3 regions of the Streptomyces sp. NPDC001027 genome follow, and region 3 is predicted to be linked to each of the others. Evidence: riboswitches for the same ligand, from Rfam matches in the RefSeq annotation. Region 3 holds a riboswitch; each other region holds the start of a gene.
What was found. A riboswitch is a leader RNA that binds a small molecule or an ion and turns the genes downstream of it on or off. The one in region 3 is predicted to bind cyclic di-AMP.
Positions count from the first base shown of each region.

Region 1: another riboswitch for cyclic di-AMP. It lies ahead of ABT300_RS11115 (M23 family metallopeptidase); the one in region 3 lies ahead of ABT300_RS35030 (M23 family metallopeptidase).
Region 2: another riboswitch for cyclic di-AMP. It lies ahead of ABT300_RS10000 (transglycosylase family protein); the one in region 3 lies ahead of ABT300_RS35030 (M23 family metallopeptidase).

Region 1 covers NZ_JBEPBI010000027.1:19,709-29,566, reverse strand. The annotation lists gene ABT300_RS11145 (hypothetical protein) at 62-409, shown strand; gene ABT300_RS11140 (hypothetical protein) at 406-726, shown strand; gene ABT300_RS11135 (GTP cyclohydrolase II) at 713-1,354, opposite strand; gene ABT300_RS11130 (MarR family winged helix-turn-helix transcriptional regulator) at 1,488-2,030, opposite strand; gene ABT300_RS11125 (dihydrofolate reductase family protein) at 2,113-3,240, shown strand; tRNA gene ABT300_RS11120 (tRNA-Met) at 3,312-3,385, shown strand; cyclic di-AMP (ydaO/yuaA leader) riboswitch at 3,692-3,858, shown strand; gene ABT300_RS11115 (M23 family metallopeptidase) at 3,868-4,908, shown strand; gene ABT300_RS11110 (aldo/keto reductase) at 5,071-6,015, shown strand; gene ABT300_RS11105 (PrsW family intramembrane metalloprotease) at 6,058-7,596, opposite strand; gene trmB (tRNA (guanosine(46)-N7)-methyltransferase TrmB) at 7,646-8,491, opposite strand; gene lhgD (L-2-hydroxyglutarate dehydrogenase) at 9,312-9,858, opposite strand, start outside.
Region 2 covers NZ_JBEPBI010000023.1:14,984-24,841, reverse strand. The annotation lists gene ABT300_RS10020 (Ppx/GppA phosphatase family protein) at 1-144, opposite strand, end outside; gene ABT300_RS10015 (DUF501 domain-containing protein) at 141-674, opposite strand; gene ABT300_RS10010 (FtsB family cell division protein) at 711-1,187, opposite strand; gene eno (phosphopyruvate hydratase) at 1,307-2,602, opposite strand; gene ABT300_RS10000 (transglycosylase family protein) at 3,077-3,784, opposite strand; cyclic di-AMP (ydaO/yuaA leader) riboswitch at 3,788-3,968, opposite strand; gene ABT300_RS09995 (LysM peptidoglycan-binding domain-containing protein) at 4,174-5,238, opposite strand; gene ABT300_RS09990 (cytochrome P450 family protein) at 5,515-6,906, opposite strand; gene ABT300_RS09985 (nucleoside triphosphate pyrophosphohydrolase) at 6,941-8,029, opposite strand; gene ABT300_RS09980 (SurA N-terminal domain-containing protein) at 8,187-8,831, opposite strand; gene ABT300_RS09975 (glycoside hydrolase domain-containing protein) at 9,058-9,858, opposite strand, start outside.
Region 3 covers NZ_JBEPBI010000223.1:1,480-11,337, forward strand. The annotation lists partial or broken gene ABT300_RS35015 (GNAT family N-acetyltransferase) at 1-359, opposite strand, end outside; gene ABT300_RS35020 (HPr family phosphocarrier protein) at 538-819, shown strand; gene ABT300_RS35025 (GntR family transcriptional regulator) at 944-1,639, opposite strand; gene ABT300_RS35030 (M23 family metallopeptidase) at 1,827-2,582, opposite strand; cyclic di-AMP (ydaO/yuaA leader) riboswitch at 2,597-2,763, opposite strand; gene ABT300_RS35035 (M16 family metallopeptidase) at 3,004-4,392, opposite strand; gene ABT300_RS35040 (M16 family metallopeptidase) at 4,389-5,738, opposite strand; gene ABT300_RS35045 (DNA gyrase/topoisomerase IV subunit A) at 6,010-8,475, shown strand; gene ABT300_RS35050 (CobW family GTP-binding protein) at 8,472-9,611, opposite strand; partial or broken gene ABT300_RS35055 (citrate synthase) at 9,853-9,858, shown strand, end outside.

The DNA of each region.
Region 1 (9,858 bases), on a different contig from region 3:
GAACCCCGGCGAGGTGAGCAGACCTCCCGGGGCGTGGCCAACGCTAAATAGGAGCGCCGACATGCATGACTTTATCCGTCGCACCCTCGACCGGGTGCGTCTTCTCCTCGCGCCCGGCACCGGGAAACGCCGTCGCACTCACCGCCAACGGCCCCGGCTGTGCCTGCACTTCACCGCCGTACGGCACGACCCCGCACCCGTGGGGCCGCGCCTCCCCCTCCACCGTTCCCCGTACGGGCTCGTCGGCTCACTGGACGGCGCGGAGTCCGTTCTCGTGCGCCCCTACCTCGCCGCGCACGATCGGGAGGCCGCGCTCCAGCAGCGTCGTCGGCTCGCCCTCGTCCTGGCCGCCGACTTCGGGATCGATCTGGACGGGCGCCTGATCGGCGCGCGGGAGGTGGCCGCGTGAGGCAGCCGGCGTTCTCCTCGCCCCCTCGGCTGCTGCCCTGGTCGTCCCCGGACGGCAAGCCCTGTTACCTGGTGACGGACGACCGGGGCAGCCGTCTCTCGCGTCTCGCCGACGAGTTGGAGGCCGAGCAGCTCGCCCTGGCCGTCGACGTGCTCGGCCTCGCCCGCCCGCTGCTGGACGACCCCGTGTCGCCGTACACCGAGGTGCGTTACGCGGGCATCCGGCTCGCCGAGTGCCTGCGGGACGCCCTGCGCGTGGCCGAGTCCCGGGGCATGCGCCTGCCCGCACCGGACGCCGCAGGCGTCAGACCGCGCTGAGGCCGGTGAGGGAGGCCAGCGGCAGCGTGTGCTGGGTCTGCAGAACCTTCGCGCGCAGGTAGCGGACGTTGTGCGGGGTGGTGAAGACGCCGGTCGGCACGCGGTCCTGCACGTCGATGTCCAGGCTCCGCAACTGCTCCGCCTTGTCGGGGTTGTTGGACAGCAGGTCCAGGGACGTGATGCCGAGGGCGCGCAGCATCTGGGCGGCCGCCGTGTAGTCCCGGTCGTCCTCGGGCAGGCCGAGCGCGGCGTTCGCCTCGTAGGTGTCGAGGCCCTGGTCCTGGAGGGCGTACGCGTCGAGCTTGTTGTAGAGGCCGATGCCGCGGCCCTCCTGGCGGAGGTAGAGCAGGACGCCGCCCGTCGTCGCTATCCGCTCGACGGCCTCGCGCAGTTGGGGGCCGCAGTCGCAGCGGGCGGAGCCGAACGCGTCGCCGGTCAGGCACTCGGAGTGCAGCCGGACCAGCGGGACCGAGCCCGCGGCCGGCTCGCCGAGGACGATGGCGACGTGCTCCTGGCCGTCGACGAGGCCGTGGAAGGTGACCAGCTCCGCGTCGACGGAGTAGCCGTCGTGGAAGCGGAGCGGGACCCGGACGCGGGCGCGCTGGGTGGCGGCAGGGGTGTCGGGCATGAGGGGCTCCCGGGTCCGGAGGGCGTTGACAGGGTGACGCTGGGCCGAATGTTGCTTCAGATTTGAAGCAAGTCCGACGAAACGAGACCCTACCCCATGCTTTAAATTTGAAGCAACTGGTTTGTGGCACGCCTCACGAGGCGCCGGAGGCCCCCGGCGTCCCGGAGCAGGGCGACGAACGCCGCCGCCACGGGAGCTCCTCGGGTCCGGTCTCGCCGCCCGCGTCCTCCTGGAAACCCTGGACGACCTGCGTGAAGATCTCCTCCAGCTGTCCCACCTGCTCTGGGGTGAGCCGGTCGAACAGGCCGGCGCGGACCGTCTCGACATGGCCGGGCGCGAGGTTCTCCAGGATCGCCATGCCCTCGTCCGTCAGGACCGCGACGGTGCCGCGCTTGTCCCAGCGGCACTCCTCGCGCCGCACCAGCCCGTCCTTCTCCAGCCGGGACACCGCGTAGGTCAGCCTGCTCCGGGTGATCTTCAGCTGCTCGGCGAGCTCGGTCATCCGCAGCCGCCGCTCCGGGGTCTCCGAGAGGTTGGCCAGGATGGAGTAGTACAGGTGGGGCAGGCCGGCCTCCTGCTGGAGCTGCCGGTCGATCGCGTCCTCCAGCAGGAGGTAGCCCGCGACGTAGGCGCGCCAGGCGCGTTGCTCCTCGGGGGAGAGCCAGCGAGTCGTCATGCACCCAGTGTAGGTTGTTTCAAACTTGAACCAAGACGTTCCACGTCAAGACCGCCGTCGGACCGAGCCCGGGAGCACGTCGATGCCGTACCCGTACGTCCTGCTGTCCGCCGCCGTCTCCCTCGACGGCTACCTGGACGACACCACGCCCGAACGCCTGCTGCTCTCCGGTCCCGCCGACTTCGACCGCGTCGACGCGGTAAGGGCGTCCGTGGACGCCATCCTCATCGGCGCCGGCACCATCCGCGCCGACAACCCCCGGCTCCTGGTGAACTCCCCCGAGCGGCGCGCCGTCCGGGTCGCCGCCGGCCGGCCCGCCTATCCGCTCAAGGTCACCGTCAGCGGCTCCGGCGACCTCGACCCCGCGGCGAACTTCTGGCACACGGGCGGCGAGAAGGCCGTGTACACGACCCAGAAGGGCGCCGAACGGGCCCGCGCGCTGGGCATCGCCGCGGACATCGTCCCGCTCGGCCCCGAGCTGGACTGGCGCCGCCTCCTCACGCACCTCCACGACGAGCTCGGCATCCGTCGCCTCATGGTCGAGGGCGGCGGAACCGTCCACACCCAGCTGCTCCAGCAGGGGCTCGCCGACGAACTCCAGCTCGTCCTCGCCCCGCTGTTCGTGGGCGACCCGGACGCGCCCCGCCTCTTCGGGCCGGGCGCCTACCAGGGCGGACGGCTGCGGCTGGTGGAGACGCGGCGCATCGAGGACGTCGTCCTGCACCGCTACGAGCCCACCGCCCCCGGCGCCGGAGGGCTCGCCGCCGCGGCCGACCGGCACTGGCTGGCCCTCGCCTGCGAGCTGGCCGCCCAGTGCCCGCCCTCGGACACCGCGTTCAGCGTCGGCGCGGTGATCGTCGCCGCCGACGGCACAGAGCTGGCGCGCGGGCACTCCCGCGAAGCCGGCGACCCGGTCGTGCACGCCGAGGAGGCGGCGCTCGCCAAGCTCGACCCGGCCGACCCCCGGCTGGCCGCCGCCACCGTCTACTCCAGCCTGGAGCCGTGCGCCCGCCGCTCCTCGCGTCCCGCCCCGTGCGCCCGCCTCATCCTGGACGCCGGCGTGCGCCGGGTGGTCACGGCGTGGCGCGAGCCGGACACCTTCGTCACGGCGGCGGACGGGACCGGCCTGCTGGCCGCCGCGGGCGTCGACGTCCTCGTACTGCCGGAGCACGAGGAGCGGGCGAAGGCCCCGAACCGGCACCTGCTGTGAGGCCGCGGCCGGGCCGCGACAAACCCTGGTGCTCGGCGTCCCCCGGATGACGTACACTTGAGACACAACGACGCGGGGTGGAGCAGCTCGGTAGCTCGCTGGGCTCATAACCCAGAGGTCGCAGGTTCAAATCCTGTCCCCGCTACTGAAGGCCGAGGGCCGGAATCCGAAAGGGTTCCGGCCCTCTGTGCGTTCGCCCTCGAGGTGCGCCATCACCCATTGTGACCGGGCGGCCGCCCTGAGCGCCGGGCCCGGATCGGCGTCGCGACGCATGTGGCTGGTGATGCACTTCGGACGAGGGGCAACTCGCCCGTTTTTCACCGCTGCTGGCCCGAAAGTCCAGGCCAGAAATGTTATTGATCAAGCAGAAGAGCTTGGAAACGCACCCCCGGGTCTATTAACGTTCGATAACGCAGCGCGGCCGTCCCAGCCGGCACCAGAGCCGACTCCGCGCGCGCACGCGCCGAATCCCGCGAGGGAACCGGGGAACCACCACCTTGGGGTGAATCACGCGGAAGCCTCCGTGAACTCGCAGAGTCCACGGCCGGTATACGCGCGTAGGAGACCTTCCGACTCCGAACCCGTCAGCTAACCCGGTAGGCGACGGAAGGAAAGGAGTGCGCCCGCGTGGCGTCCAACCCGCCTGCCCCCGAGGCCCCGTACGCGCCGGTCCGGCCCTCCGCCGAGACCTTCGGCTACGGCGGCTACCGCACCGACGAGGGCCCCTGGGAGGAGTGGAACCCCACCGCGGAGTCCATTCGCCCGGTACGCGGCAAGCACCGCGTCGCCAAGCAGCGCGGCGGCGGATTCGCCCGCAGCTCCACGGTCCTCGGCGTCGGCGTCATAGCCGCCGTCAGCGCGGGCGGGATGGCCAGCGCCAACACCGGCAAGGCCCCCGTCTCCATCTCCATGCCGGACCTGCCCGGCGTGGGCTCGCTGATCTCCGAGGACGAGCCCGCCCCGGAAGCCGCGTCCGCCCTGGCCAGCTTCGGCTCCGAGGCCGCCGTCGACACGGACGCCGACGCCGACGCCGCCCAGAGCGTCGCCGACGCCGGCGAGGCCCTGCGCAGCCGGATCATGGCCCAGGCCGAGTCGCAGAAGACCCAGGTCGAGGTCAAGGCCGCCGCCGCGGCCGCCAAGGCGAAGGTCGACGCCGTCGTCAAGGCCGAGAAGGAGGCGCAGGCCAAGGCCGACGCCGCGAAGAAGAAGGCCGCCGAGGAGGCCGCCGCCAAGGTCGAGGCCGCGCGCCTGGCCGAGCTGGCCAAGCAGTACACGCTGCCCACCTCCTCGTACACCATCACCTCGACGTTCGGTCAGGCCGGCTCCCTGTGGTCCTCCGGCTACCACACCGGACTCGACTTCGCCGCGCCCACCGGCACGCTCATCAAGGCCATCCACACCGGGACCATCACCGAGGCGGGCTGGGCCGGCGCCTACGGCTACCGCACCATCATGACCCTGGACGACGGCACCGAGATCTGGTTCTGCCACCAGTCGTCGATCAGCGTCAGCGTCGGCCAGAAGGTCGCCACCGGTGACGTGATCGGCCGCGTGGGCGCCACCGGGAACGTCACCGGGGCGCACCTGCACCTCGAGGTCCACCCGGACGGCAACGCCGACGGCATCGACCCGGCGGCCTGGCTGCGCAGCAAGGGCCTCAACCCCTGAGCCCTCCCTCGAGGACGCCTGAGTCGTCTCTCGAGGAGCTTTCAGGACCATCGAGCAACGGCAGCCCTGACGGCCACCCCCGACGTCAGGGCTGCCGCTTGTTCACCTGTTCTTCGTGTCCCGAGCGGAATGGCGTGACTGCCGCGTCCGTTGAGACGAAGCATGACTTCTCTGCGCACCATCGGCTCCTCCGACCTCGAGGTCTTCCCGCTCGCCCTCGGCGGCAACGTCTTCGGCTGGACCGCGGACGAGGCGGCCTCCTTCGCCGTCCTCGACGCCTACGCGGCCGCGGGCGGCAACTTCGTCGACACCGCCGACTCCTATTCGGCGTGGGTCGACGGCAACAGCGGCGGTGAGTCCGAGACCATCGTCGGCAGGTGGCTGAAGGCCCGCGGCAACCGGGAGGACGTCGTGATCGCCACCAAGGTCAGCCAGCACCCCGACTTCCCCGGTCTGTCCGCCGACAACATCAAGGCCGCCGCCGACGCCTCGCTCCGCCGCCTGGACACCGATCACATCGACCTCTACTACACGCACTTCGACAAGCCCGAGGTGCCCGTGGAGGAGATCGTCGGCGCCCTCGACGAGTTGGTGAAGGCGGGCAAGGTGCGGCACATCGCCGCCTCCAACATCTCGCCCGAACGCCTCCAGGAGTCCCTGGAGTTCTCCGACCGCGAGGGCCTCGCCCGGTACGTCGCACTGCAGCCGCACTACAACCTGGTCTCCCGCGACACCTACGAGGGCGGCCTCCAGAACCTCGCCGCCCGCTTCGGCCTCGCCGCCGTCCCGTACTTCGCGCTCGCCGCCGGTTTCCTCACCGGCAAGTACCGGCCCGGCACGACCGTCGAGAGCGCCCGCGCCGGCGGCGCCGCCAAACACCTCGACACGACGCGGGGCCGCAGCGTCCTCACCGCGCTGGACGAGATCGCCCGCGCCCACGACACCCAGGTCGCCACCGTCGCCCTGGCCTGGCTCGCCGCGCAGCCGACGGTGGCCGCGCCCATCGCCTCGGCCCGCACGGTCGAGCAGCTCCCGGCGCTGCTCGGGGTGGCGGACCTGGAACTCACGGAAGCGGAGGTCGCCCGCCTGACCCAGGCGTCGGCGTGACCTGATCGACTCGCGGTGCCACGGCTCTACGGCGCTACGGCTCTACTGGCGGGGGTCGGCCGCGGGGCGGGTGCCCGGACCGGGACCGGGGCCGGGGCCCGGTGGATACCCGTAGCCGTACCCGTACGAGGGGGTGTGGCCGTTCCGGTGGTCGGTTCCGGGGGAGTGGGGCCGACCACCGTACGCCGGGCTCTGGCCGTACGCCGGGCCCTGCCCGTATCCCGGCGCCGGGCTGTACGCCTGACCCGGGGCTCCGTACCCCTGGCCCTGGCCGTACCCGTGCGTCCCGTACGTCCCGTGCGTCCCGTACGCAGGCCAGGGTGGCGGGGGCATCCGTACCGGTGGTGCCGTCATGCGGGCCGCGTGGTCCAGCGCGGGACGGGCGACGTCCTTGCGTCGCCACAGCTCGTTCAGCAACTCCCGTTCGCGGACGAGGAAATCGGCGCCGGCCCGTCCCTGCCGGCCGCGGTGGCGCAGGAACGCGAGCGATGTCGCGTACGCCTCGTACTGGGCCACCGCACGGGCCGCAGGCCTGCCGAGGTGACGCCCGGCGTGCACCCGGGCCAGCCGCCGGGCCCGCATCGAGCCCAGCGCGAACGGTTCGGCCGGGGTGAGCCAGCCGGCGGCCACATAGGCGGGCAGCTCCTCGCGGACCGTGCGCAGCTCGCGCTGGCGCGTCCACACCACCAGCCAGGTCAGCAGCCCGAACGCGGGCACCATGATCGCCGCGTACACCGCGAAGAACCCGAGCTCGCCGAACGACGAGGAGCCGTTCCACAGGGCGTGCATGCCCATCGCGAGGAGCAGCCCGGACAGCGGAAGCAGCACGCGCCGCACGTGCTGGCGCTCCCCGGAGAGCGCGGCGACGCCGAAGCCTATGCCGGTCAGGACGGTGAACAGGGGGTGCGCGAACGGCGACATGACGACGCGCACGAAGAAGGTCGCGGCGGTGACGGAGGCGATGCCGCTGTCGCCGGTGAGCTGGTCGGTGCCGAAGGCGGTGCCGAGGTAGAGGATGTTCTCGGTGAACGCGAAGCCGGTGGCGGTGATCCCGGCTATGACCACGCCGTCGACGATCCCGGTGAAGTCCCGTCGGCGGAAGAGGAAGACGAGCAGGACGGCCGCGGCCTTGGCGGACTCCTCGACGACCGGCGCTATGACGGTCGCGCCCAGGGTGTCCGCGCCGGACGGGTCCGCGGTCGCGGTGGCTATCCAGCGGGTCGCGAAACTGTTGGCGATGATGGCGATCAGCGCCGCCGCGCACGCGCCCCAGGCGAAGGCGAAGAGCAGGTTCCGCCACGGGCCGGGCTCGACCCGGTCGAGCCACCGGAAGGCGGCGACGAGCAGCGGCACGGGCAGCACGGCGAGCCCGAGCCCCACGAGGAGGCCCTCGGTGCCGGTCTGTTCGCGGACCAGGGCGAGGATGACCAGCCCGGACAGGGCGAGCAGGGTGACCAGCGCGCCGTACCGGACCCACCTGTGCTGCCACCAGTGAGCGTGCCGGAGCACACCGCCCTCGGGCCCGCCGCCGGGGTGTGGCGGCTGCGGCGGAACGGGCGGAGACGGGGGACTGATGGCCACGGCATCGACCCTAACGAGGGAGGGGACTGTGGTGGACGGAATTGTTCGGTCAGTGATCCCCGGGCTGGACGCGATGCTGTACGCGCCGGAAGAGCAGATCGTTCACCACGTGACCCTTGTCCAGCCCCTGGCCCTCGAAACGGGTCAGCGGCCGGAAGTCGGGACGGGGGGCGTACCCGCCGTCGGCCTGGGTGTTCTCGAAGTCGGGGTGCGCGGTCAGCACCTCGAGCATCTGCTCCGCGTACGGCTCCCAGTCGGTCGCGCAGTGCACGAGCGCGCCCGGCTTCAGCCGTGTCGCGGCCAGGTCGAGGAACTCCGGCTGGATCAGCCGCCGCTTGTGGTGGCGCTTCTTGGGCCAGGGGTCGGGGAAGTAGACGCGCAGCCCGTCGAGCGAGTCCGCCGGCAGCATCTCGCGCAACAGGATGATCGCGTCGCCGTTGGCGACCCGGACGTTGCTCAGCGCGTTGCGGTCGGCGAGGCCGAGCAGATTGCCCTGGCCCGGCGTGTGCACGTCCACCGCGAGGATGTCGGTGCCGGGGTCGGCGGCGGCCATCTGCGCGGTCGCCTCGCCCATGCCGAAACCGATCTCCAGCACGACGGGGCGGTCTGCCGCGCCGAACAGCTCGGCGAGGTCCACCCGACGCCCGTCGATGTCCAGCCCCCACTTGGCCCACAGCCGCTGCAGTGCGTCCGCCTGCCCGGCCGTCACTCTGCTGCGGCGGGGCTGGAAGCTGCGGATCCGCCGCTCGAAGTGCGAACCGGCGGGATCGGCCTGCGGCCCGTCGGGGAACCGCGGCTCCCCTTTGGCCCGGGTATGCCGAACGGGCTCCCCCGGGTGGTGCTCACCACGCGGGGAGGACGGGGGGACATCGGGAACACTCACGGAATCAGACACAGTGGGGTCGATTTTACGGGGCCCGCGCGGGCGCACGGGGCCTGTGTGACCCACCCCGCTCCCCACGGACGCCCCCGCAGGTTCCCGACCGGTCACCGCCGGTCGGCCCGTCGCCGCCGGCCGGTCGATCACCTTCGGCCCGTGGCTCCCGCCCGGTCGCCGCCGACCGGTCGCCCCGGGCCCGCCCGTGGCTTCCGGCCGGTTGCGCCCGGTCTGCCGGTCACTGCCGGTCTGCCGTCGCCCCCCGGTCGGCCCGTCGCCGCCGGCCGGTCGCCGCCGCCCGGTCGCCCCGGGCCCGCCCGGTCACCGCCGGTCGGCCCGTCGCCGCCGGCCGGTTGCGTCCGGTCTGCTGGTTGCCGACTGGTCACCCCCGGTCGGCCGTCGCCCCCCGGCCGGCCCGTCGCCGCCGCCCGGTCGCCCCGGGCCCGTCCGTGGCTCCCGGCCGGTTGCGCCCGGTCTGCCGGTCACTGCCGGTCGGCCCTCGCCCCCCGGTCGGCCCGTCGCCGCCGCCCGGTCGCCCCGGGCCCGCCCGTCGCTTCCGGCCGGTTGCGCCCGGTCTGCCGGTTCCCGACTGGTCACCGCCGGTCGGCCCGTCGCCGCCGGCGGGTCGATCACCTTCGGCCCGTGGCTCCCGGCACCGGTCGCCCCCGGCCGATCAACCCGGGCCCGTCCGTCGCTCCCGGCCGGTTGCGTCCGGTCCGCCGGTTCCGGTCACCCGCGGTCGGCCCGGCACCCGGGGTCGGCCCGTCGCCCGCGGTCGGGTGGGTGTCCCCGGTCGGGTGGGTGTCCCGGCTGCCGTTCCGCACGAGGTGCGGCTCGCTCATGCGTCGGCCAGTGCGCCCAAGGCTCTGCGGGCCACCTCACGGCCGATCGGCAGAGAGGCCGTCGCCGCCGGTGAGGGCGCGTTCAGGACGTGGACCGTCCGGGGGCCCTCCCGGATCAGGAAGTCGTCCACCAGGCCGCCGTCCCGCAGGACCGCCTGCGCGCGGACGCCGGCCGCCGTCGGCACCAGGTCGCTCTCCTCCACCGCCGGAAGCATTCTGCGCACGGCGTCCACGAAGGCGCCCTTCGAGACCGACCGCCGCAGTTCGCCGAGGCCGTAGCGCCAGTGCCGGCGGCCCATCCGCCACACGCCCGGCCATGCCGCCGTCGCCGCCGCCTCCCGGGGATTCACGACGCCCCAGCCATACCCCTCCCGGGCCAGCGCCGGCACCGCGTTGGGGCCGACGTGCACGCCTCCGTCGATGCCCCGGGTCAGATGCACGCCGAGGAACGGGAAGGCGGGATCGGGCACGGGATAGACCAGCCCGCGCACCAGCTCCGGCCGCGCCAGCTCGTAGTACTCGCCGCGGAACGGGACGATCCGC
Region 2 (9,858 bases), on a different contig from region 3:
GCCGGTGCGGTCGACGCCCTGGCCGAGCCGGACGATCGTCATCCGGCGGTCCAGGTCGACGAGTTCGCCGGTCTCCGGGTCCGCGTCGGCGACGAGCAGCCGGATGGAGTTCGTGCCGCAGTCGACGGCGGCGACCCGGGTCACGGGGCCTCCCCCTCGGCCGGAAGGGTCACGCAGGCGCCCTTGCGCCACCACTCGGGGAGCATCTCCAGCGCCTCGTCGCCGAGCGGGTTCACGCCCGGGCCCGCGGCCAGCGAGTGCGCCACCAGGACGTGCAGGCACTTCACCCGGTCCGGCATGCCGCCCGCGCTGGGGAAGTTCCGCAGCTCCTCGATCTCGTCCCGCCGGCGGACGTAGTCCTCGTGCGCGGCCCGGTAGGCGGCGGCGAGCTCGGGGTCGGACTGCAGCCGCTCCGTCATCTCCTTCATCACGCCGTTCGCCTCCAGCGTGCCGATCGCCGAGTTGGCCTTCGGGCACGTCAGGTAGTACAGCGTCGGGAAGGGGGTGCCGTCGGGCAGCCGCGGGGCCGTCTCGACGACGTCCGGCTGACCGCACGGGCAGCGGTGCGCGATCGCGCGCAGGCCGCGCGGCGGGCGTCCGAGCTGCTGCTTGAAGGCCTCGACGTCCGCGTCGGTGGGCTCGGTGCGCGAAGTGGTCGGCGGGGGCGTCTGCATGCCTGTCTTTCCATCGGTCAGTCGGTCGGTCGTCAGTCAGTGGTCGGAGGCGTCGGACTTGTCGACGCCGTCCCAGACATTGGAGTACCAGGGGCGGTCGGCCGCCCCGAGGTCGGCGCGCGACTGCCTGGCGGCGTCCGGGTCGACGACGATGTAACCGGTCTCCCCCGGCAGCACGTAGTGCAGCCGCAGCCGGATCTGCTGCTCGGCGTACGCGTCGTCCTGCCAGCGCGCCTTGAGGTCGCGCAGCTGCTCGACGCGCTCGCCGGCCTGCTGCTTCTCACGCTCCAGGTCGGCGATCTCCGCGCGCTGGGAGACGTACTGGCGCATCGGGTACGCCAGGGCCACGATCAGCGTGCACAGGACGATGGCCAGCAGGGCCGCGCGGCCGGTGAGGCGGGAGCGGCGGGCCTGGCGCTTGGTCTGCGAACGGTACACGCGGGCCGCGGTCTGCTCGCCGAGCAGCTTGATCCTGGTCGCGGTGGAGAAACGGTCCCGGTCCTTCACGGCCATGTGCTGCGCCTCCCGTCTCCCACGTGCGTACGTCCCCGCACACGGTACGGGACCGAGTACGGGGACGTTCGTGCGACTGGCTAGGCCTTACCCCGGGTGGGGTCAGGCGTCGGCCTCGCTCAGTGGTTCGCGGAGCGGAACCGCGGGAAGGCGGAGCGGCCGGCGTACACCGCGGCGTCGTCGAGGATCTCCTCGATGCGCAGCAGCTGGTTGTACTTGGCGACGCGGTCCGAGCGGGCCGGGGCGCCGGTCTTGATCTGGCCGCAGTTCACCGCGACGGCGAGGTCGGCGATGGTGACGTCCTCGGTCTCGCCGGAGCGGTGGGACATCATGCACTTGAAGCCGTTGCGCTGGGCCATCTCGACGGCGTCGAGGGTCTCGGTCAGCGAGCCGATCTGGTTGACCTTGACGAGCAGGGCGTTGGCGGAGCCCTCCTCGATGCCGCGGGCCAGGCGCTCGGGGTTCGTGACGAAGAGGTCGTCGCCGACGATCTGGACCTTGTCGCCCAGCTTGTCCGTGATGACCTTCCAGCCGGCCCAGTCGTCCTCGTACAGCGGGTCCTCGATGGAGACGAGCGGGTACGCGGAGACGAGCTCCTCGTAGTACTCGGTCATCTCGGCGGCCGAGCGGGACTTGCCCTCGAACTCGTACTTGCCGTCCTTGTAGAACTCGGACGCGGCGACGTCGAGCGCGAGCGCGATCTGCTCGCCGGGGACGTAACCGGCCTGCTGGATGGCCTCGATGATGAGGTCGAGCGCGGCGCGGTTGGACTCGAGGTTCGGGGCGAAGCCGCCCTCGTCGCCGAGGCCGGTGGACAGGCCCTTGGTCTTCAGCACCTTCTTGAGGGTGTGGTAGACCTCGGCGCCCCAGCGCAGCGCCTCGGAGAAGGACTCCGCGCCGATCGGGGCGATCATGAACTCCTGGATGTCCACGTTGGAGTCGGCGTGCGAGCCGCCGTTCAGGATGTTCATCATCGGAACGGGCAGCAGGTGCGCGTTCGGGCCGCCCAGGTAGCGGAAGAGCGGGAGGTCGCTGGCCTCGGAGGCGGCGTGGGCGACGGCGAGCGAGACGCCGAGGATCGCGTTGGCGCCGAGGGAGCCCTTGTTGTCGGTGGCGTCCAGGTCGAACATGGCCTGGTCGATCAGGCGCTGCTCGGTGGCGTCGTAGCCGACGAGCTCCGGGCCGATCTGCTCGATGACGGCGAGGACGGCCTTCTCGACGCCCTTGCCCTGGTAGCGGTTCGGGTCACCGTCGCGCAGCTCGATGGCCTCGAAGGCGCCCGTGGAGGCGCCGGACGGGACGGCGGCACGACCCGTGCTGCCGTCGTCGAGGCCGACCTCGACCTCGACCGTGGGGTTGCCTCGGGAGTCCAGGATTTCCCGGGCTACGACGACGTCGATGGACGGCACGAGCATCTCCTTCATGGGATGTGACGCTGAAAGTGCGCGGCGCGTGGCCTTGCGCCTAGAGCCTAACCGTCTGCGGAGCGTCGGCCACCGACCGACCGTCCCGTGGACGGACTGACCGTACACATTGTTCCTGTCCGGAACAAAGCGGCGGGGGAAAGCCGTCCGAAAGACCGCGGAAACAGTGCGCGAAACCGGGCGGGCGGCCGTCCGGCAGGGGCGGGCGGACGATTGTCGGCGGGGGCGGGGCGGGCGGCTGCCCGAAGGGCCGGGCGGGCGCTGCCCGACGGGTGCAAGAAAAACCCCGTCCCGGTGCGTACGGGGGAACACGCACCGGGACGGGGAGCCCGTGGGGGGTGGGGGGAGGCAGGGGACCTTCACGCGGCCCTCGGGCAGCGGCCTTCACCGGGAGAGCGCTGCGGCTTCGCCGGCGTCGGCATCGACGTCGGCATCGACGTCAGCGCCGACATCGGCAGCCGGCTGTCACTTCAGGTGCAGCTGCTGACCCGGGTAGATGAGGTCGGCGTCCTGGACGATGTCCTTGTTCAGCTGGAACAGCTTCTGCCAGCCGCCCTTGACCTTGTGCTTCTCGGCGATGGAGCTGAGGGTGTCGCCCTTGACGACCTTGTACTCGCCGTCGCCCTTCTTGACCTTCTCGCCGGTCGGGGTGGTGACCGTCTTGGACTTCTTGGCGGCCGCCGGACGGTCGGTGGAGCGGGAGCTGCTCTTCTGCTCGGTGGAGCGGGAGCTGCTGCTGTCCGACGAGCCGGAGGAGCTGGAGGAGCCCGAGTTCGAGGAGGCGCCGCCGCCGTCGTAGGAGGCGCCCGACAGACCCTTGCCGCAGACCGGCCAGGCGCCCTTGCCCTGACCCGCGAGGACCTTCTCGCCGATGGCTATCTGCTGGGCCTTGGAGGCCTGGTTGGCCTGCGAGGCGTACTGCGTGCCGCCGTACGCGGCCCAGGTGGAGGACGAGAACTGCAGGCCGCCGTAGTAGCCGTTGCCGGTGTTGATGGACCAGTCGCCGCCGGACTCGCACTGGGCGACCGCGTCCCACTCGGAGGCGGTGGCGGCGGAGGCGTTGCCGGCCGCCAGCAGCGGGGCGGCGATGGCGACGCCGGTGACACCGGCGAGAGCGGCGGCGCGGGTGGCCTTGGACGGACGACGGTGCTTGCCCTTACCGGAAAACAGCATGGTGGATCCCCTCACCGACGCCTGCGAGGTGAGCTGTCGGGTTCGGGCCAAGTGAGTTGCCCGGCCGCTCCTCCGTCGGAGACCTCGCTCCGTGGAGGGGTGGCTTCACCCCAAGCCGCTCCGGTGACTTCCCGGTGCGGCACTTACCTGGGTCCCCCGCTCCTGCCTACGGCGCTTGACGCGACGACTGTTCCCGGGCAGCCGCTGGCAGGATTCGGCGTTGCGACGGCCGGGGCTCGGGTTGCCGAGCGGTCACGACCGTAGACACGCGATCCGCGGAATTTCAAAGACGATCAGGGCTTCTGAGACTCATCCCACACTTTCGCCAAATCGGACATTCGGCGCGAAGCGTGACGTGAACTCCCGCTGTTTTTCTTGGGCTTTGCGCCCTATTGGACCCCTGTGTCGAGGGTCTGACCGGGGGTGATGTCGCTCGGGTCGGGGCCGATGACGTCCTTGTTCTCGGCGTAGAGGGCACGCCATCCGCCGTGCAGGCCAAGGGAGTCGGCGATGGAGGCGAGGGAGTCGCCCTCCTGGACGACATAGCCGGCCGCGGCATGCCGCCCCGTCGAGGCGGTGGACGCACCGCCGGTCCCGGCGTCGGCGCCCTCGGCCGCCGGCTCGTCGGCCGTGGTGCCGCGATGGCGGCCGGAGCCGAGTGCGCCGGTGTCGACGAGGTTCCAGGAACCCACATCCTGGACCGACTTGTCCGAGTCGTCCGCATCCGGAGTCCCCGAGGTCGAGCCGTCGGCCGCCTGCGGGTCGCCCTGACGGCCGGCCCCGCCGGAGTCGCCGGAGGCGGCAGAAGGGGACGATGGGGACGAAGGGGATGAAGGCGACGCAGAGGGTGAACTCAAGGAATCGCCGGACGAGTCGGACGATGCGGATGATCCCGTCGATCCGGTCGATCCGGCTGATCCGGTCGAACCGCTGGAGCCGGTCGAGTCGCCGCCGGAATCCGAAGAACCCGAGGAGCCCGAAGAACCCGACAGCCCTCGCGACAGGTCCGACAAACCCGATGAGCCGGACGAACCCGAAGAATCGCCCGCCACTCCGGTGTCCACGGCCAGCGCGCCGTTCTCCTTGGTGAGCCCGGAGGTCAGCCCGCACGTGCCCCACGCGCCGACGCCCTTCGCCGCGAGCACCTTCTGGGCCACGGCGATCTGCTGGTTACGGCTGGCCAGGTCGGGGCTCGCCGCGTAGTCGAGTCCGCCGTAGGCGTTCCAGTCCTGCTGGGTGAGGCTCAGACCGCCGGACTCGCCGCCGGCGCCGTCGGCACTCCACGAGCCCCCGGTCTCGCACTGCGCCACCTTGTCCCACACGGTGCCGTCCGCGGCGCTCGCACCGGAGGCGGCGAGCAGCGGGATGGCGATGGCGGAGCCGGTCACCCCGGCCGCGACGAGCAGCGCGGGCGCCTGGCGGGGGCGACGGTGACGACCGTTCCCGGAGAGCATGCGAGGGCCTTTCTCTGGACAGCAGTGCCGGCGCGGGCGAGTGAGCTGACGCGTCGCGCTGACGAGTGAACGTATCGGCAGACGATCACTTGTCACAAGTTAATGCCGCGCAGATCACGTGAAGATCACAGACTTGAGGATCGGTCACCTTTACTCCGTCGTATGGTCACAATCCGGGCTGACACCCGGTCAGACCTCCTGGTCGGACGGCCCGGTCAGACCCCTCCGGTCAGACCCCTCCGGTCAGATCAGACCCGTCACGGGCCGACGGATCCGTCACGGGCCGACGGATCCGTCGGACGCCGGGCCAGGCGCGGGCTTGGGGGCGGGGGCGGGGGCGAACTCGACCGGCAGCGTGCGCAGGCCGCGCATGATGAGGCCGCCGCGCCACCTCAACTCCGCCGGTTCCACGGCCAGTCGGAGGTCGGGAAGCCGGGTGAGCAGGGCGGCGAGCGCGGTCTGGCCCTCCAGCCGGGCCAGCGGGGCGCCCAGACAGTAGTGGATGCCGTGGCCGTAGCCGAGGTGCTGGTTGTCACGGCGGGAGAGGTCGAGGGTGTCGGGGTCGGTGAAGCGAGCCGGGTCGCGGTCGGCGGCGGCCAGCACGACGAGGACGGGATCGCCGGCTGCGATGTCCTGGCCGCCGATGACGACCGGCTCGGTCGCGAACCGCCAGGTGGCGAGTTCGACGGGGCCGTCGTAGCGGAGCAGTTCCTCGACGCCCGCGGCGAGCAGGGCCCGGTCGCCGCCGTCCTCGGTGAGGGACCGCTGCAGGGCCTCGCGCTGTGCGGGATGGGTCAGGAGGGCGTACATGCCGTTCCCGATGAGGTTCACCGTCGTCTCGAAGCCGGCGAACAGCAGGATGAAGGCCATCGCGGCGGCCTCGTTCTCCGTGAGGTGCTCGCCGTGGTCGGAGGCGCGGATCAGACCCGAGATGAGGTCCTCGCCGGGGGCGGGTTCGTCGGGGAGTCCGGCGCGTTTGCGGTGGATGAGCTCCAGCAGGTAGCCGCGCATCTTCTTCACCGACCGGGCGACGCCGCCCCTGGGGCCCCCGCCGTGCCGGATCATCATCCCGGCCCAGTCGCGGAAGTCGTCCTGGTCCTCCTCGGGGACGCCCAGCAGGTCGCAGATCGCGTAGATGGGGAGAGGGAAGGCGAAGTCGTGGATGAGGTCGGCACGGCCCTCGGCGGCGAACCGGTCGATCAGCCGGTCCGTCAACTCCTGCACGCGCGGCGCGAACTCGGCGACGCGACGCGGGGTGAAGGCCTTGCTCACGAGTCGCCGCAGCCGGGTGTGGTCCGGCGGGTCGATGTTGAGCAGATGGGTCATCAGCTCGGCCTTGCGCTCCCCGGGGATGCCGGTCCTGCCCCGGGCGTGGGCGGGCTCGTCATGATGTGCGGGGTTCTTGGACAGCCGCGGGTCGGCGAGGGCCTGCTTGGCGTCGGCGTACCGGGTGACCAGCCAGGCCTCGACCCCGCTCGGCAACGCGGTCCGGTGCACCGGGGCGTGCTCCCGCAGCCAGGCGTAGGCGGGGTAGGGGTCGGTGGCGAACTCCCAGGTGAAGAGCTCGGGAGCGGGCGGCGCGTCGGCCGGGGACGGCCGGGACGAGCGGGCCGAGCCGGTCTGCTCGGTCGGACGGGTCGGGCCGTTCGGGTGGGTCGGGTCGGTCACTCCCCGACCGTAGCGGGCTTCCCGAGGCGCTCCGTCACGCTCCCTCGCCCGACGACGGGGACGAGGGCTCGGACGACGAGGACCCGGACGACGACGGAGACAGGGACGAGGGCGAGGACGGGGACGGGCGGTCGGGGAGGCCTTCGGCGACCCGGATCGCGTCCCGGTAGGACCGGGCCGCCGCCCGCAGCGCCGCCTCCGGGTCCACGCCCTGCGACTCGGCCCGGGCGGCGAGGGCGAGCAGCTCGTAGCCGACGCCCTCGGCGGCCGGCAGCGGCACGTCCAGCCCGGCCGTGCGGGTTCGCGCGACCAGCTTCGCCGCGAGAGCCAGCGAGGGCTGGTGGAGCGGAACGCCGTCGGTCACCGACGCCCGCCGCTTCTCGACCGCCTTCGTGCGCAGCCAGTGCTCCTTGACCTCTTCCGGCGTGGTGGCGGTGGCGTCGCCGAAGACATGGGGGTGGCGGTGGACGAGTTTGGCGACGATCGTGCCCGCGACGTCGTCGACGGAGAACGGGGACTCCTCGTCCTCCTCGGCGATCCGGGCGTGGAACACCACCTGGAGCAGGACGTCGCCCAGTTCCTCGCGGAGTTCGTCGCGGTCGCCGTCCTCGATCGCCTCGACCAGCTCGTACGCCTCCTCCATCGCGTACTTCGCCAGGCCCTGGTGGGTCTGCTGCGAGGACCAGGGGCACTCCTCGCGGATGCGGTCCATGACCTGGACGAGGTCGAGCAGCCGGGCGCCCGGCAGGTCGTAGGAGGCGGGGAGGAGTTCCAGCTCCGGCATCGACACCCGGCCGGAGCCCGCCAGCCGGGCCAGACCGTCCGTGAGGGCCGGTTCGCCCTCGCCGGTCGCCACCACCACCGCGGTGCGGCCCCCGGCGCAGGCGGCGACCAGCTCCTCGGCGGTCGGCGAGCTCTCCTCGACCGCTATGCCCGCGTCCCGTAGATAGGGCAGCTGCGGGTGCGCGCCGTCCGCGCACAGCACCCGGTCCGCCGCGCGCAGGGCCTGCCAGGCGGGCCAGGACAGCAGACCGGGGGCGACGCGGTGGCTGGTGGTGAGCAGGACGACGCGGCCCGGGGCGGTGACTGCGGCGTCGGCGTCGGCGGAGCTGATGGCGTTCACCCCCCGAACGTAACCCACGTCCGCGGCCTGCCCCGGAAGTCGTCCACAGGGCAGGCCTTCCGGTCACACGATCACATGGTCGGATCGATGGCGGGGCACGTCGCTCACGGCGTCGCGCGTCCGATCACGGGTCGCGCCGCGCACTGTGCGCATGGGGTCAGGTCGTCTGCTTGGTCCCGGTCGCCGTGACCTCCCGCACCCACGGGGTCTTCGCGTCGACGCGGGCGACCTTCTGCGCGTCCCAGCTGCCGTAGCGCGGGTTGAGGTCGACGCCGAGAGACGTGGACGCCTTGGACAGAGCGCTCCAGAACGCGGGCTGGCTGGTGGTCGTGCCGAGCTGGGCGGCGAGTTTCTGGGCCTCCAGCTGGAGACGCAGGTTCTCGTCGAGGCGCTGCGGCGGGATGCCGTACTGCTGCAGCCACGCCGTCTCCAGGCCCTTCGCGCCGCCCGCCTGCTGTTCCAGGCCGGTCCGCATCTCCTGGACCTCGCGCGGAGTGACGGTGATGCCCGCGTCGTCGGCGGCGTGGTGCAGCACCTGGTCGAGGACCATGCCGTGCAGGGTGTCCCGGGCGAGCCCGCCGGTCTGGCCGACGACCTGCGCGTACTGGGCGTCGTCGGTGACGGCCGCGCGCTGCGCGGAGCGCACCTCGTCCACCCGGCTCTCCAGTTGGGAGACGGTGATCCGCTGACCGCCCACGACGGCCGCCGCACCCGGATGGGCGTCGTTGCCGCAGGCGGTGAGGAGAGGGGCCGCCGCGATCGCGGCGGACAGCAGGAGCGCGGTGCGACGACGGCGGTGCAAGGAAGCCTCCCGAGGAGATTGTGCGGCGGTGCACAAGGTCTTGCGGTGATCGATGGTAGGCAGTGGCGCGGCTGCGGCCAACCCATTCGACCAACGATTCACCAGGACTTCCGGCACCGCCGCGCCCACTGCCCGCCCGCTCCCCGTTCACCCATCGCCCGGGTCGCCGCCCGGTCGCCGCCCGCCCGTCGGTGCGGGCGGTCGGCTCGGCGGGTTCGGGGCGCTCTCAGCCGACCAGGGCGACCGGCGCGTCCCAGGAGTCGCGGTCCACGGTGATCGTGTAGCCGCCGCGGGTCTCCTTGCTGTTGACCAGGTACTGGTGGCCGCGGCTGTGGCCGGTGAACTGGGTCGCGCCCCACGGCCAGTCCGTGGTCGTGGTGTCCTTCTTGTCCCACAGCGCGTACCAGAGGTTGCCCGGCAGGTCCGTCTTGTTCGTCGCGGTGGCGATCGCCTTGGCGCTGGAGCTGCTGAACCCGTAGTAGCCGGCCCGGTACGTCTTGGCGCGCAGCGTCTTGCTGAAGGAGCGGACGTACGCCAGCACGGAGTCGTTGCACGACTTGTTCGTGATGTCGTACGCCTCCATGTCGAGGTAGATCGGGCTGCCGGCCTTCATGCCGAGCGCGGAGGCCTTGGCGACGGCGTCCGCGGCGTCCGTGGCGCCGAGGGAGGTGGCCGTGGAGGCGATGATCTTCTCCGGGCTGGAGCCGGTCTGGCACGGCGGCTGCGCGCCGACGTAGAGCGGGATGAGCTTCCAGCCGAGCGTGTTGACCGACTTCACCCACGACGCGGTCAGGTTGGGCTGGGCGCAGCCGCGGTTCTTGCCGCCGACGTAGACGGCGGCGCCGCCGTAGTAGCCGTCCGTCTTCCAGGCCTTCATCGCGGCAAGCGAGGGCGCGGTGCAGGCGTCGAAGGCACGGCCGGTGTACGTCTTCTGGGCGGGCCACACGGTGGCCGCCATCGAGGTCTGCGCCGCTATCCCGGCCCCCGCGAGGACGGCCGCGCCGGCCACGCCCCACGTGATGTATCT
Region 3 (9,858 bases):
TCCTGGACGAGGAAGGCCACCTCGGCCTCGTCGGCCGGCGCGGAGGCGGCCATGCCGTCGGCGCCGATGCGGTCGTAGCGCACGGTGGCGATGAACTCGCCGCCGACCGTGGCCGCGAGTCCCACCCGGTCCACGAAGTCGTGGTGCGTGAAGCGGTGGACGTCCTTCGCGGACAGGCGCGGGTAGGGCGCGAAGAAGCGGTAGTACTTCGACTCGTCCGACACCTGCTCGTAGAAGCTGACCAGGCGCTCGGCGTCGTCGACGGTGATCGGGCGGACGCGCGCGGCGCCGCCGTCGCGCAGCACGACGTCGGCCTCCCAGTGGGCGGGGTACTCGTGCCGGTCCGACGCGCTCTGCATGGGGCCCAGACTACGGCTCGCTTCCGACAACGGCGCGAGGCAGTCTGGAGGGCGCACGCCGGGTCGAGGCCGCGATCCGGCGACCGCATGGTGACGGGACACCCAGGGACCGTCCCTCATCCGCGTCACATGTGGAACACTGGTCTAGACAACCTGAGACACCGAAGGGCAGCATCACATGGCTGAGCGCCGCGTCAACGTCGGCTGGGCCGAGGGCCTCCACGCCCGCCCCGCTTCCATCTTCGTCCGGGCCGCCACGGCCGCAGGCATCCCCGTGACGATCGCCAAGGCCGACGGCAACCCCGTCAACGCGGCCTCCATGCTGGCCGTTCTCGGCCTCGGCGCCCAGGGAGGCGAGGAGATCGTCCTCGCCTCCGACGCCGAGGGCGCGGACGCCGCGCTCGACCGGCTGGCGAAGCTGGTCGCCGAAGGCCTCGAGGAACTCCCCGAGACCGTCTGAGCACCGCCGCGTTATGCGGTGAAGGGCTCGTCCGAATTATCGGGCGAGCCCTTCGCATTTCCCGTGCACAGGCAGCAGAAATAATCCCCCTCGAATTACTCCTTCTTTGTATACGGCTCCCGTGTTAATGCCGCAGACCCGTCATGTTTACGGGAGGTTGCGAAGTCCTCACACGATCGGCCCGCTCCGGCCCTTTGGAAAAGCGCAGCCGGTGCGCGAGGGTCGCGCGCTCGGTGTGCAGCGCGGTGACCGCCCGCGCGCGCTCCCCGTCGCCGCGCGTCACCGCGTCGACGATCGCGCCGTGCTCCGCCCAGGACTCCACGGGGTCGGCCGGCGCCTCCACCGCGTACATCCAGGCGATCTTGTGCCGGAGCTGGGTGAGCATCGACGCGAGGGCAGGGCTTCCGGAGGCCTGGGCGAGCGTCTCGTGGAACCAGCCCCCCAAGGAGCGCAGATCCTCGCTGTTGCCCCTCCTGGCCCGCTCCTGACCCAGCCGGACGAGCCCGCGCAGCACCTTCAGATGGGCCTCCGTGCGCCGCTGGGCGGCCCGGGAGGCGCCGAGCGGCTCCAGCAGCAACCGCATCTCCAGCAGGTCGGCCGCCTCCTGCTCGGTGGGCTCCGCCACGCACGCGCCCGCGTGCCGCCGGGTGACGACGAAGCCCTCGGCCTCCAGGGTGCGCAGCGCCTCGCGGACCGGGACGCGCGAGACGCCGTAGCGGCGGGCGAGGAGTTCCTCGGTGAGGCGGCTGCCGCGTTCGTAGACACCCGCGACGATGTCGTCCCGGACGGCCGTGCACACCGAGTGCGCCGGAATTCGCATGACGGACCTCCGCCTTAATCCCCGTGAAACGTCGACGGTTGACGTGTGTTCCGTGACTCTATTGCAATGAGCGGGAATTTCCGACGGGGAGCCGGAATCCAGGGATATTTTTTGGACAGCGGGGCCCCGAAAACGGCGAAAGCCCCGGCCGAGGGGCCGGGGCCGAACGATCTGTCGCCGTCGGGCGTCAGACGTTGACGCCGTGCTTGCGGAGATAGGCGACCGGATCGATGTCCGAGCCGTACTCGGGGGTCGTGCGCGCCTCGAAGTGCAGATGCGCTCCGGTGACGTTGCCGGTCGCGCCGGACAGCCCGATGCGCTGGCCCGGGGTGACCGTCTGGCCCACCGACACCTCGATGGACGACAGGTGACCGTACTGCGTGTACGTCCCGTCGTTCATCTTCATGACGACCTGGTTGCCGTAGGCGCCGCCCCAGCCCGCCTCGACCACGGTGCCGAAGCCGACCGCGTGCACGGTGGTGCCGCTGGCCGCGTGGAAGTCGACGCCGGTGTGGCTGCCGGAGGACCACAGCGAGCTGCTGGCCTGGTAGCCGGTGGAGACGTAGGAGCCGGTGATCGGCGACACGAAGGTGTTGAGAAGCTTGCGCTCGGCCTCACGGGCGGCACGCACGCGTGCCTCGCGCTCCTCCACGGCCTTCTTCGCGGCGGCCTGGCGGGCGGCCTCCTCGAAAGCCGCCTTCTTCTGCGCGGCGACCTGCTCGTCGACCTGGTCGGCGACCGACTCGGCCACGGACTCGCCGGCCGTGACGACCGGGATCAGACCGGTCTGTTCGGGGGTGGGCTCGGCCGCGAAGGCCTGGGTGGAGGCGACGGAGGCCATCACACCGGTACTGGTGAGCGCCGCCACGCCGACCGCGCGAGCGGTGGAACGCTGCATCCGGCTGGGCCGGCGGTGCTTCCCGGTGGCGCAGGTGAACGCCATGAAGTCAGAGGTGTCCTTTCCTTCCCTCTCGCCTACCGGGTTAGCTGACGGGTTCGGAGCAGGAAGGTCTCCTACGGACCCCCTCGTGTGCACGCGGGCGTCCGATTCACCCCAGGGACTTCACAAGTGGGTCCCCGGCTCCCCTGGCTCGCGCCGTACGGGGACTCGGCGATGACTGTCCGGTGCCGCAGCTTGCGGCGCAGTGCCTGACGGACAGCCCGGATGAAGCTAAGCGGCGAAGGGATCAATCCTCAAACGGATCACGGTTTTTGTAGCGCATCCCACAGTGCAGACAGGCCACGTCCACCCCAATTCGGACAAACAGAAGCCCTGGTGACGCTCGGTCGACCAGGGCCTCTGCGCGTGCGTGCCGTTGCCGCCGCGATCCACGGCTACTCGGCTTGTCGGCTCGGCTTGTCGGCTACTCGGCGGACACGACCTTCACCTCGCCGATGCCGAGGGCCTCGACGGGCGCCTTGATCTGGGCCGCGTCGCCCACCAGGACCGTCACCAGACGGTCCACCGGGAAGGCGTTCACGGCCGCCGCGGTGGCCTCCACCGTGCCGGTCGCGGCGAGCTGCTGGTACAGAGTCGCCTGGTAGTCGTCGGGCAGGTGCTGTTCGACCTGGTCGGCCAGCGTGCTCGCGACGGCCGCCGCGGTCTCGTACTTCAGCGGCGCCACCCCGACCAGGTTCTGCACGGCGACGTCGCGCTCGGCGTCGGTCAGCCCCTCGGCGGCGAGGGTGCGCAGCACCTTCCACAGGTCGTCCAGCGCAGGACCGGTGTTCGGGGTGTCGACGGAACCGCTGATGGCGAGCATCGCGGCGCCCGAGCCGTCCGGCGCGGACAAAAGGACCTGCCCGAAGGCGCGAACGCCGTAGGTGTAGCCCTTCTCCTCACGCAGGACGCGGTCCAGACGGGAGGTGAGGGTGCCGCCGAGGCAGTAGGTGCCGAGCACCTGGGCGGGCCACACACGGTCGTGCCGGTCGGCGCCGATCCGGCCGATCAGCAGCTGCGTCTGGACGGCCCCCGGGCGGTCCACGATGACGACCCGGCCGGCGTCGTCGGCGGTCACCGGCGGCACGGGCCGCGGCTCGGCGGCGGAGCCCGTCCAGGCGCCCAGGGTGTCGCCCAGGAGGGCGTCCAGGTCGACGCCGGTGAGGTCGCCGACGACGACGGCGGTGGCCGTCGCCGGACGGACGTGCTTGTCGTAGAAGGCGCGGACGGCCGCGGAGTCGATCTTCTCGACCGTCTCGGCGGTGCCCTGGCGCGGACGCGACATGCGGGCGGTGGCCGGGAACAGCTCCTTCGAGAGCTCCTTGGCGGCGCGCCGGGAGGGGTTGGCCAGCTCGTGCGGGATCTCGTCCAGGCGGTTGCGCACGAGGCGCTCGACCTCGCTGTCGGCGAACGCGGGGGCCCTGAGGGCGTCCGCGAGCAGACCGACGCCCTTGGTCAGGCGCGAGGCCGGGACCTCGAGGCTGATGCGGACGCCGGGGTGGTCGGCGTGCGCGTCCAGGGTGGCGCCGCAGCGCTCCAGTTCGGCGGCGAACTCCTCGGCGGAGTGCTTGTCGGTGCCCTCGGTGAAGGCGCGCGCCATGATCGTGGCGAGGCCGTCGAGACCCTCCGGCTCGGCGTCCAGCGGAGCGTCGAGCAGGATCTCGACGGCGACGACCTGCTGGCCGGGGCGGTGGCAGTGCAGCACCGTCAGGCCGTTGGCCAGGGCGGTCCGCTCGGGCGCCGGGAACGCCCAGGGCTTGGCCTCGCCCGCCTGGGGCTGGGGGTGGAAGTCCATCGTGGCGAGCTCGGTCACCGGGCCGCCTCCTCGTTCTCGTCCTGGTCGGCGGGGGCTTCGGCGGCGGTGGGCTCGTAGACGAGCACCGCGCGGTTGTCGGGACGCAGGCGGGCCTGGGCGATCTCCCGCACCTCCTCGGCCGTCACGTCCAGCACACGCTGGACCGCGGTGAGGGCGAGCTGCGGGTCGCCGAACAGGACGGCGAACCGGCACAGTTCGTCGGCGCGGCCGGCGACCGTGCCGAGGCGGTCGAGCCATTCGCGCTCCAACTGGGCCTGGGCGCGCTCCATTTCCTCGGCCGTGGGGCCCTCCTCGGCGAACCGGGCGAGCTCCTCGTCGATGGCCTCCTCGATGACGGGCACCTCGACGTCGCCGGACGTCTTCACGTCCAGCCAGCCCAGGGAGGGCGCCCCGGCGAGCCGCAGCAGGCCGAAGCCGGCCGCCACCGCCGTGCGGTCGCGGCGCACGAGCCGGTTGTAGAGACGGGAGGACTCGCCGCCGCCGAGGACGGTGAGCGCCAGGTCGACGGCGTCGCACGCGCGCGTGCCGTCCTCGGGCAGACGGTAGGCCGCCATCAGGGCGCGGGCCGGCACCTCCTCCTCGACGACCTCCCGCAACTGCTCGCCGATGACGTCGGGCAGGGAGCCGTCACGCGGCTCGGGCTTGCCGTCGTGCCCGGCGATGGAGCCGAAGTACTTCTCGACCCAGGCGAGCGTCTGCTCCGGGTCGATGTCGCCGACCACCGACAGGACGGCGTTGTTGGGCGCGTAGTACGTGCGGAAGAACGCGCGCGCGTCCTCCAGCGTCGCCGCGTCCAGGTCGGCCATCGAGCCGATCGGCGTGTGGTGGTACGGGTGGCCGTCGGGGTAGGCGAGGGCCGTCAGCTTCTCGAAGGCCGTGCCGTAGGGGACGTTGTCGTAGCGCTGACGGCGTTCGTTCTTGACGACGTCGCGCTGGTTCTCCATCGACTCGTCGTCGAGCGCGGTGAGCAGCGATCCCATGCGGTCCGCCTCCAGCCAGAGGGCGAGCTCCAGCTGGTGGGCGGGCATGGTCTCGAAGTAGTTGGTGCGCTCGAAGCTGGTGGTGCCGTTCAGCGAACCGCCCGCACCCTGGACGAGCTCGAAGTGACCGTTGCCCTTGACCTGGCCCGATCCCTGGAACATGAGGTGCTCGAAAAGGTGAGCAAGGCCGGTACGGCCCTTGACTTCATGGCGTGAGCCGACGTCGTACCAGAGGCACACCGCCGCCACGGGGGTCAGGTGGTCCTCCGAGAGCACCACACGCAGGCCGTTGGCCAGGCGGTGCTCGGTCGCTGTCAGGCCCCCGGAGCCTGCCTGGGCTGTGGCGGTGTGACCCATGGGCATGTACGTCCCTTCCGATCGCGGACGCGGTCGTCGAAACCGCGGTTTTCCTGCCGGTCCTGTCACTGTATGCAAGCGTGCGGACAGGAGGCGAAGTTCCCGGACGACATACGCCGAGAGCGAGATCGCGTAGCCTGCGGGCAGCCGTGGACGAGGCGGCTTCGCGGGCGGGGCCGAAGGGCCGACGCCGGGTCCTCGCCCGCCCTGTCAGTGCCACGGTCCACAATGGTCCGCGTCAGATCCCGTCACACGCCCCAGCAAGGAGCCGGCAGCGATGGCCCGCCGCAGCACGAAGACCCCGCCGCCCGACGACTCGTACGAGGAGCGGATCCTCGACATCGACGTCGTCGACGAGATGCAGGGCTCCTTCCTCGAGTACGCGTACTCGGTCATCTACTCCCGCGCCCTGCCGGACGCCCGTGACGGTCTGAAGCCGGTGCACCGCCGCATCGTCTACCAGATGAACGAGATGGGCCTGCGCCCGGAGCGCGGCTATGTGAAGTGCGCCCGTGTCGTCGGCGAGGTCATGGGCAAGCTGCACCCGCACGGCGACTCCTCGATCTACGACGCCCTGGTGCGCATGGCCCAGCCCTTCTCCATGCGCGTGCCGCTCGTCGACGGCCACGGCAACTTCGGCTCCCTGGGCAACGACGACCCGCCGGCCGCCATGCGGTACACGGAGTGCCGCCAGGCCGCGGCGACGAGCCTGATGACGGAGTCGATCGACGAGGACACGGTCGACTTCGCGCCGAACTACGACGGCCAGGAGCAGGAGCCGGTCGCGCTGCCCGCCGCCTTCCCGAACCTGCTGGTCAACGGCGCATCCGGGATCGCGGTCGGCATGGCCACGAACATGCCGCCGCACAATCTGGGCGAGGTCGTCGCGGCAGCCCGCCATCTGATCCGCTACCCCGGCGCGGATCTGGACGCCCTGATGAAGTTCGTCCCGGGCCCCGACCTGCCGACCGGCGGCCGGATCGTCGGCCTCTCCGGCATCCGCGACGCCTACGAGAACGGCCGCGGCACGTTCAAGATCCGCGCCACGGTCGCGGTGGAGACGGTCACGGCCCGCCGCAAGGGCCTGGTCGTCACCGAACTGCCCTTCACGGTCGGCCCCGAGAAGGTCATCGCCAAGATCAAGGACCTGGTCGGCTCGAAGAAGATCCAGGGCATCGCCGACGTCAAGGACCTCACCGACCGGGCGCACGGTCTGCGCCTGGTCATCGAGATCAAGAACGGCTTCGTGCCCGAGGCGGTCCTTGAGCAGCTCTACAAGCTGACGCCGATGGAGGAGTCCTTCGGCATCAACAACGTGGCGCTGGTGGACGGCCAGCCGCTCACGCTGGGCCTGAAGGAGCTGCTGGAGGTCTACCTCGACCACCGGTTCGACGTCGTGCGACGCCGCAGCGAGTTCCGCCGCACCAAGCGCCGTGACCGGCTGCATCTGGTGGAGGGTCTGCTGACGGCCCTCGTCGACATCGACGAGGTCATCCGGCTGATCCGCTCCAGCGAGAACAGCGCGCAGGCCAAGGAGCGCCTGATGGAGCGCTTCGGGCTGTCGGAGATCCAGACCCAGTACATCCTGGACACCCCGCTGCGCCGCCTCACCAAGTACGACCGCATCGAGCTGGAGGCGGAGAAGGAGCGGCTCACCGGGGAGATCGCCGAGCTGACCCGGATCCTGGACTCGGACGCGGAGCTGCGCAAGCTGGTCTCCGCGGAACTCGCCACGGTGGCCAAGAAGTTCGGCACCGAACGGCGTACGGTCCTGCTGGAGTCGTCGGGCGCCACGGCCGCCGCGGTGCCCCTCCAGGTGGCGGACGACCCGTGCCGCGTCCTGCTGTCCTCCACGGGCCTGCTGGCCCGCACGGCGAACGGCGATCCCTTCACGGCCGAGGACGGGGACGGGGACGGCAAGCGCACCAAGCACGACGTGATCGTCTCGGCGGTGCCGGCCACCGCGCGCGGGGAGATCGGCGCGGTGACGTCCTCGGGCCGTCTGCTGCGGATCAACGTCGTCGACCTGCCGCAGCTTCCGGACACGGCGTCCGCGCCGAACCTGTCCGGCGGGGCCCCGCTGGCGGAGTTCGTGTCCCTGGAGGGCGCCGAGACGGTGGTCTGTCTGACCACGCTCGACGAGTCGTCGCCCGGACTGGCCATCGGCACGGAACAGGGTGTCGTCAAGCGGGTCGTGCCCGACTACCCGACGAACAAGGACGAGCTGGAGGTCATCGCCCTCAGGGACGGGGACCGGATCGTCGGCGCCGTCGAACTGCGCACCGGCGAAGAGGACCTGGTCTTCATCACGGACGACGCCCAGCTGCTGCGCTACCAGGCCTCCCAGGTGCGCCCGCAGGGCCGTCCGGCGGGCGGCATGGCGGGCGTCAAGCTCACCGAGGGCGCGAAGGTCATCTCCTTCACGGCCGTGGACCCGGCGGCGGACGCCGTGGTGTTCACCATCGCCGGCTCCCGGGGGACGCTGGACGACTCCGTCCAGACGACCGCCAAGCTGACCCCGTTCGACCAGTATCCGCGCAAGGGCCGCGCCACCGGCGGTGTGCGCTGCCAGCGGTTCCTGAAGGGCGAGGACTGCCTGTCGCTGGCCTGGGCGGGCCCCGTCCCGGCCAAGGCCGCCCAGAAGAACGGTCTGCCGGCCGAGCTGCCGGAGATCGACCCGCGCCGTGACGGCTCGGGCGTGTCGTTGGCGAAGACGGTGAGCGTGGTGGCGGGGCCGATCTAGACGGCGGCCTCTTCCGGTCCGCCCGCCCAGACGTCGGCCGTCCCGGGGAGGTCCCCCTCGGGACGGTCCTCCTCGGGGTCCTGGACGAAGCGCAGGACGCCCCACATGCCGTGTTCGTCGGCGTGAGGGGCGTCGCTGCGACAGCCCTCGAGTTCCTTGCCGAGGGCTGCGGCGTCGATGCCGGCGCCGATGAGCACGAGCTGGGTGAGGCGGGCGCCGGCACCGGGCCAGGGGTGGGGGTAGAAGCGCAGGAAGGGCCCGACCGCGTGCACGGCGTACCGGTTGACCGGGTCGTGCGGACCGAAGTCGACGTACCCCTTGATCCGGTAGAGACCCTCCGGCCTGCTGTCGAGGAACCGCATCACACGGCGCGGGTCTAGAGGGACCTCGGAGGCGAAGGAGACACTGTCGTAGCCGGCGTGCAGATGCCCGCCGCCCGCGTCCGCGCAGCCGTCGTGCCCATCCGCTCCCTGTGCGTCGGTGTGCCGGTGCAGGTCGTCGAAGGACAGCTGCCCGATGCGCTCCTCGCTCGGCCGGCAGTCGAAGAGGAGCTCGGGGTCCACACGGCCGTGGGTGGCCGGCACGACGGCGGCCCGGTCGGTGAGGGTGCGGACGAGCCCGAGGACGCGCTCGGGGTCCGGTGCACGGTCGAGCTTGTTCACGACGACGAGATCGGCGAGGGCGACATGCCGGTCGATCTCGGGGTGCCTCGCCCGCGTGTCGTCGAACTCGGCCGCGTCGACGACCTCGACGAGCCCGCCGTAGACGATCCCCGGGTGATCGCTGGCGAGCACCATGCGGACGAGTTCCTGCGGTTCGGCGAGGCCGCTGGCCTCGATCACGACGACGTCGATGCCGGAGCCTGGCCGGGTCAGCCGCCCGAGGTAGACGTCCAGTTCGCCGGCGTCGACGGCGCAGCACAGGCAGCCGTTGCCGAGCGAGACGGTGGAGTCGCCGAGTGCGCCGGCCACCGCCATGGCGTCGATCTCGATGGCGCCGAAGTCGTTGACGATCGCACCGATCCGGCTGCCTCCGCTGTGGTGCAACAGGTGGTTGAGCAGTGTCGTCTTGCCCGAACCCAGGAATCCGGCGAGGACGACGACCGGGATCTGCTGCGGACCGGGAGCGTGTGCCACCGTGCGACCTTTCTGACACCTGCGCGCGGACCGGCTCAGGGCTCCGGCGCCCGTACGCGGACTGACTGCGCGGACTGACTGCGCGCCCAGGATACGAGCCGGGCGCGCCCGCGGAGTGGACGATCGACGCGGGACGGCCGCAGGCGGCAGGCGCCCGCCCCGTCCGGCATCGCCGCACCTGGGACAGCGCCGTCCAGGCTGCCGGGAACCGCCGGATGACCGTGTGGATACGGTGACCCCCATGCAC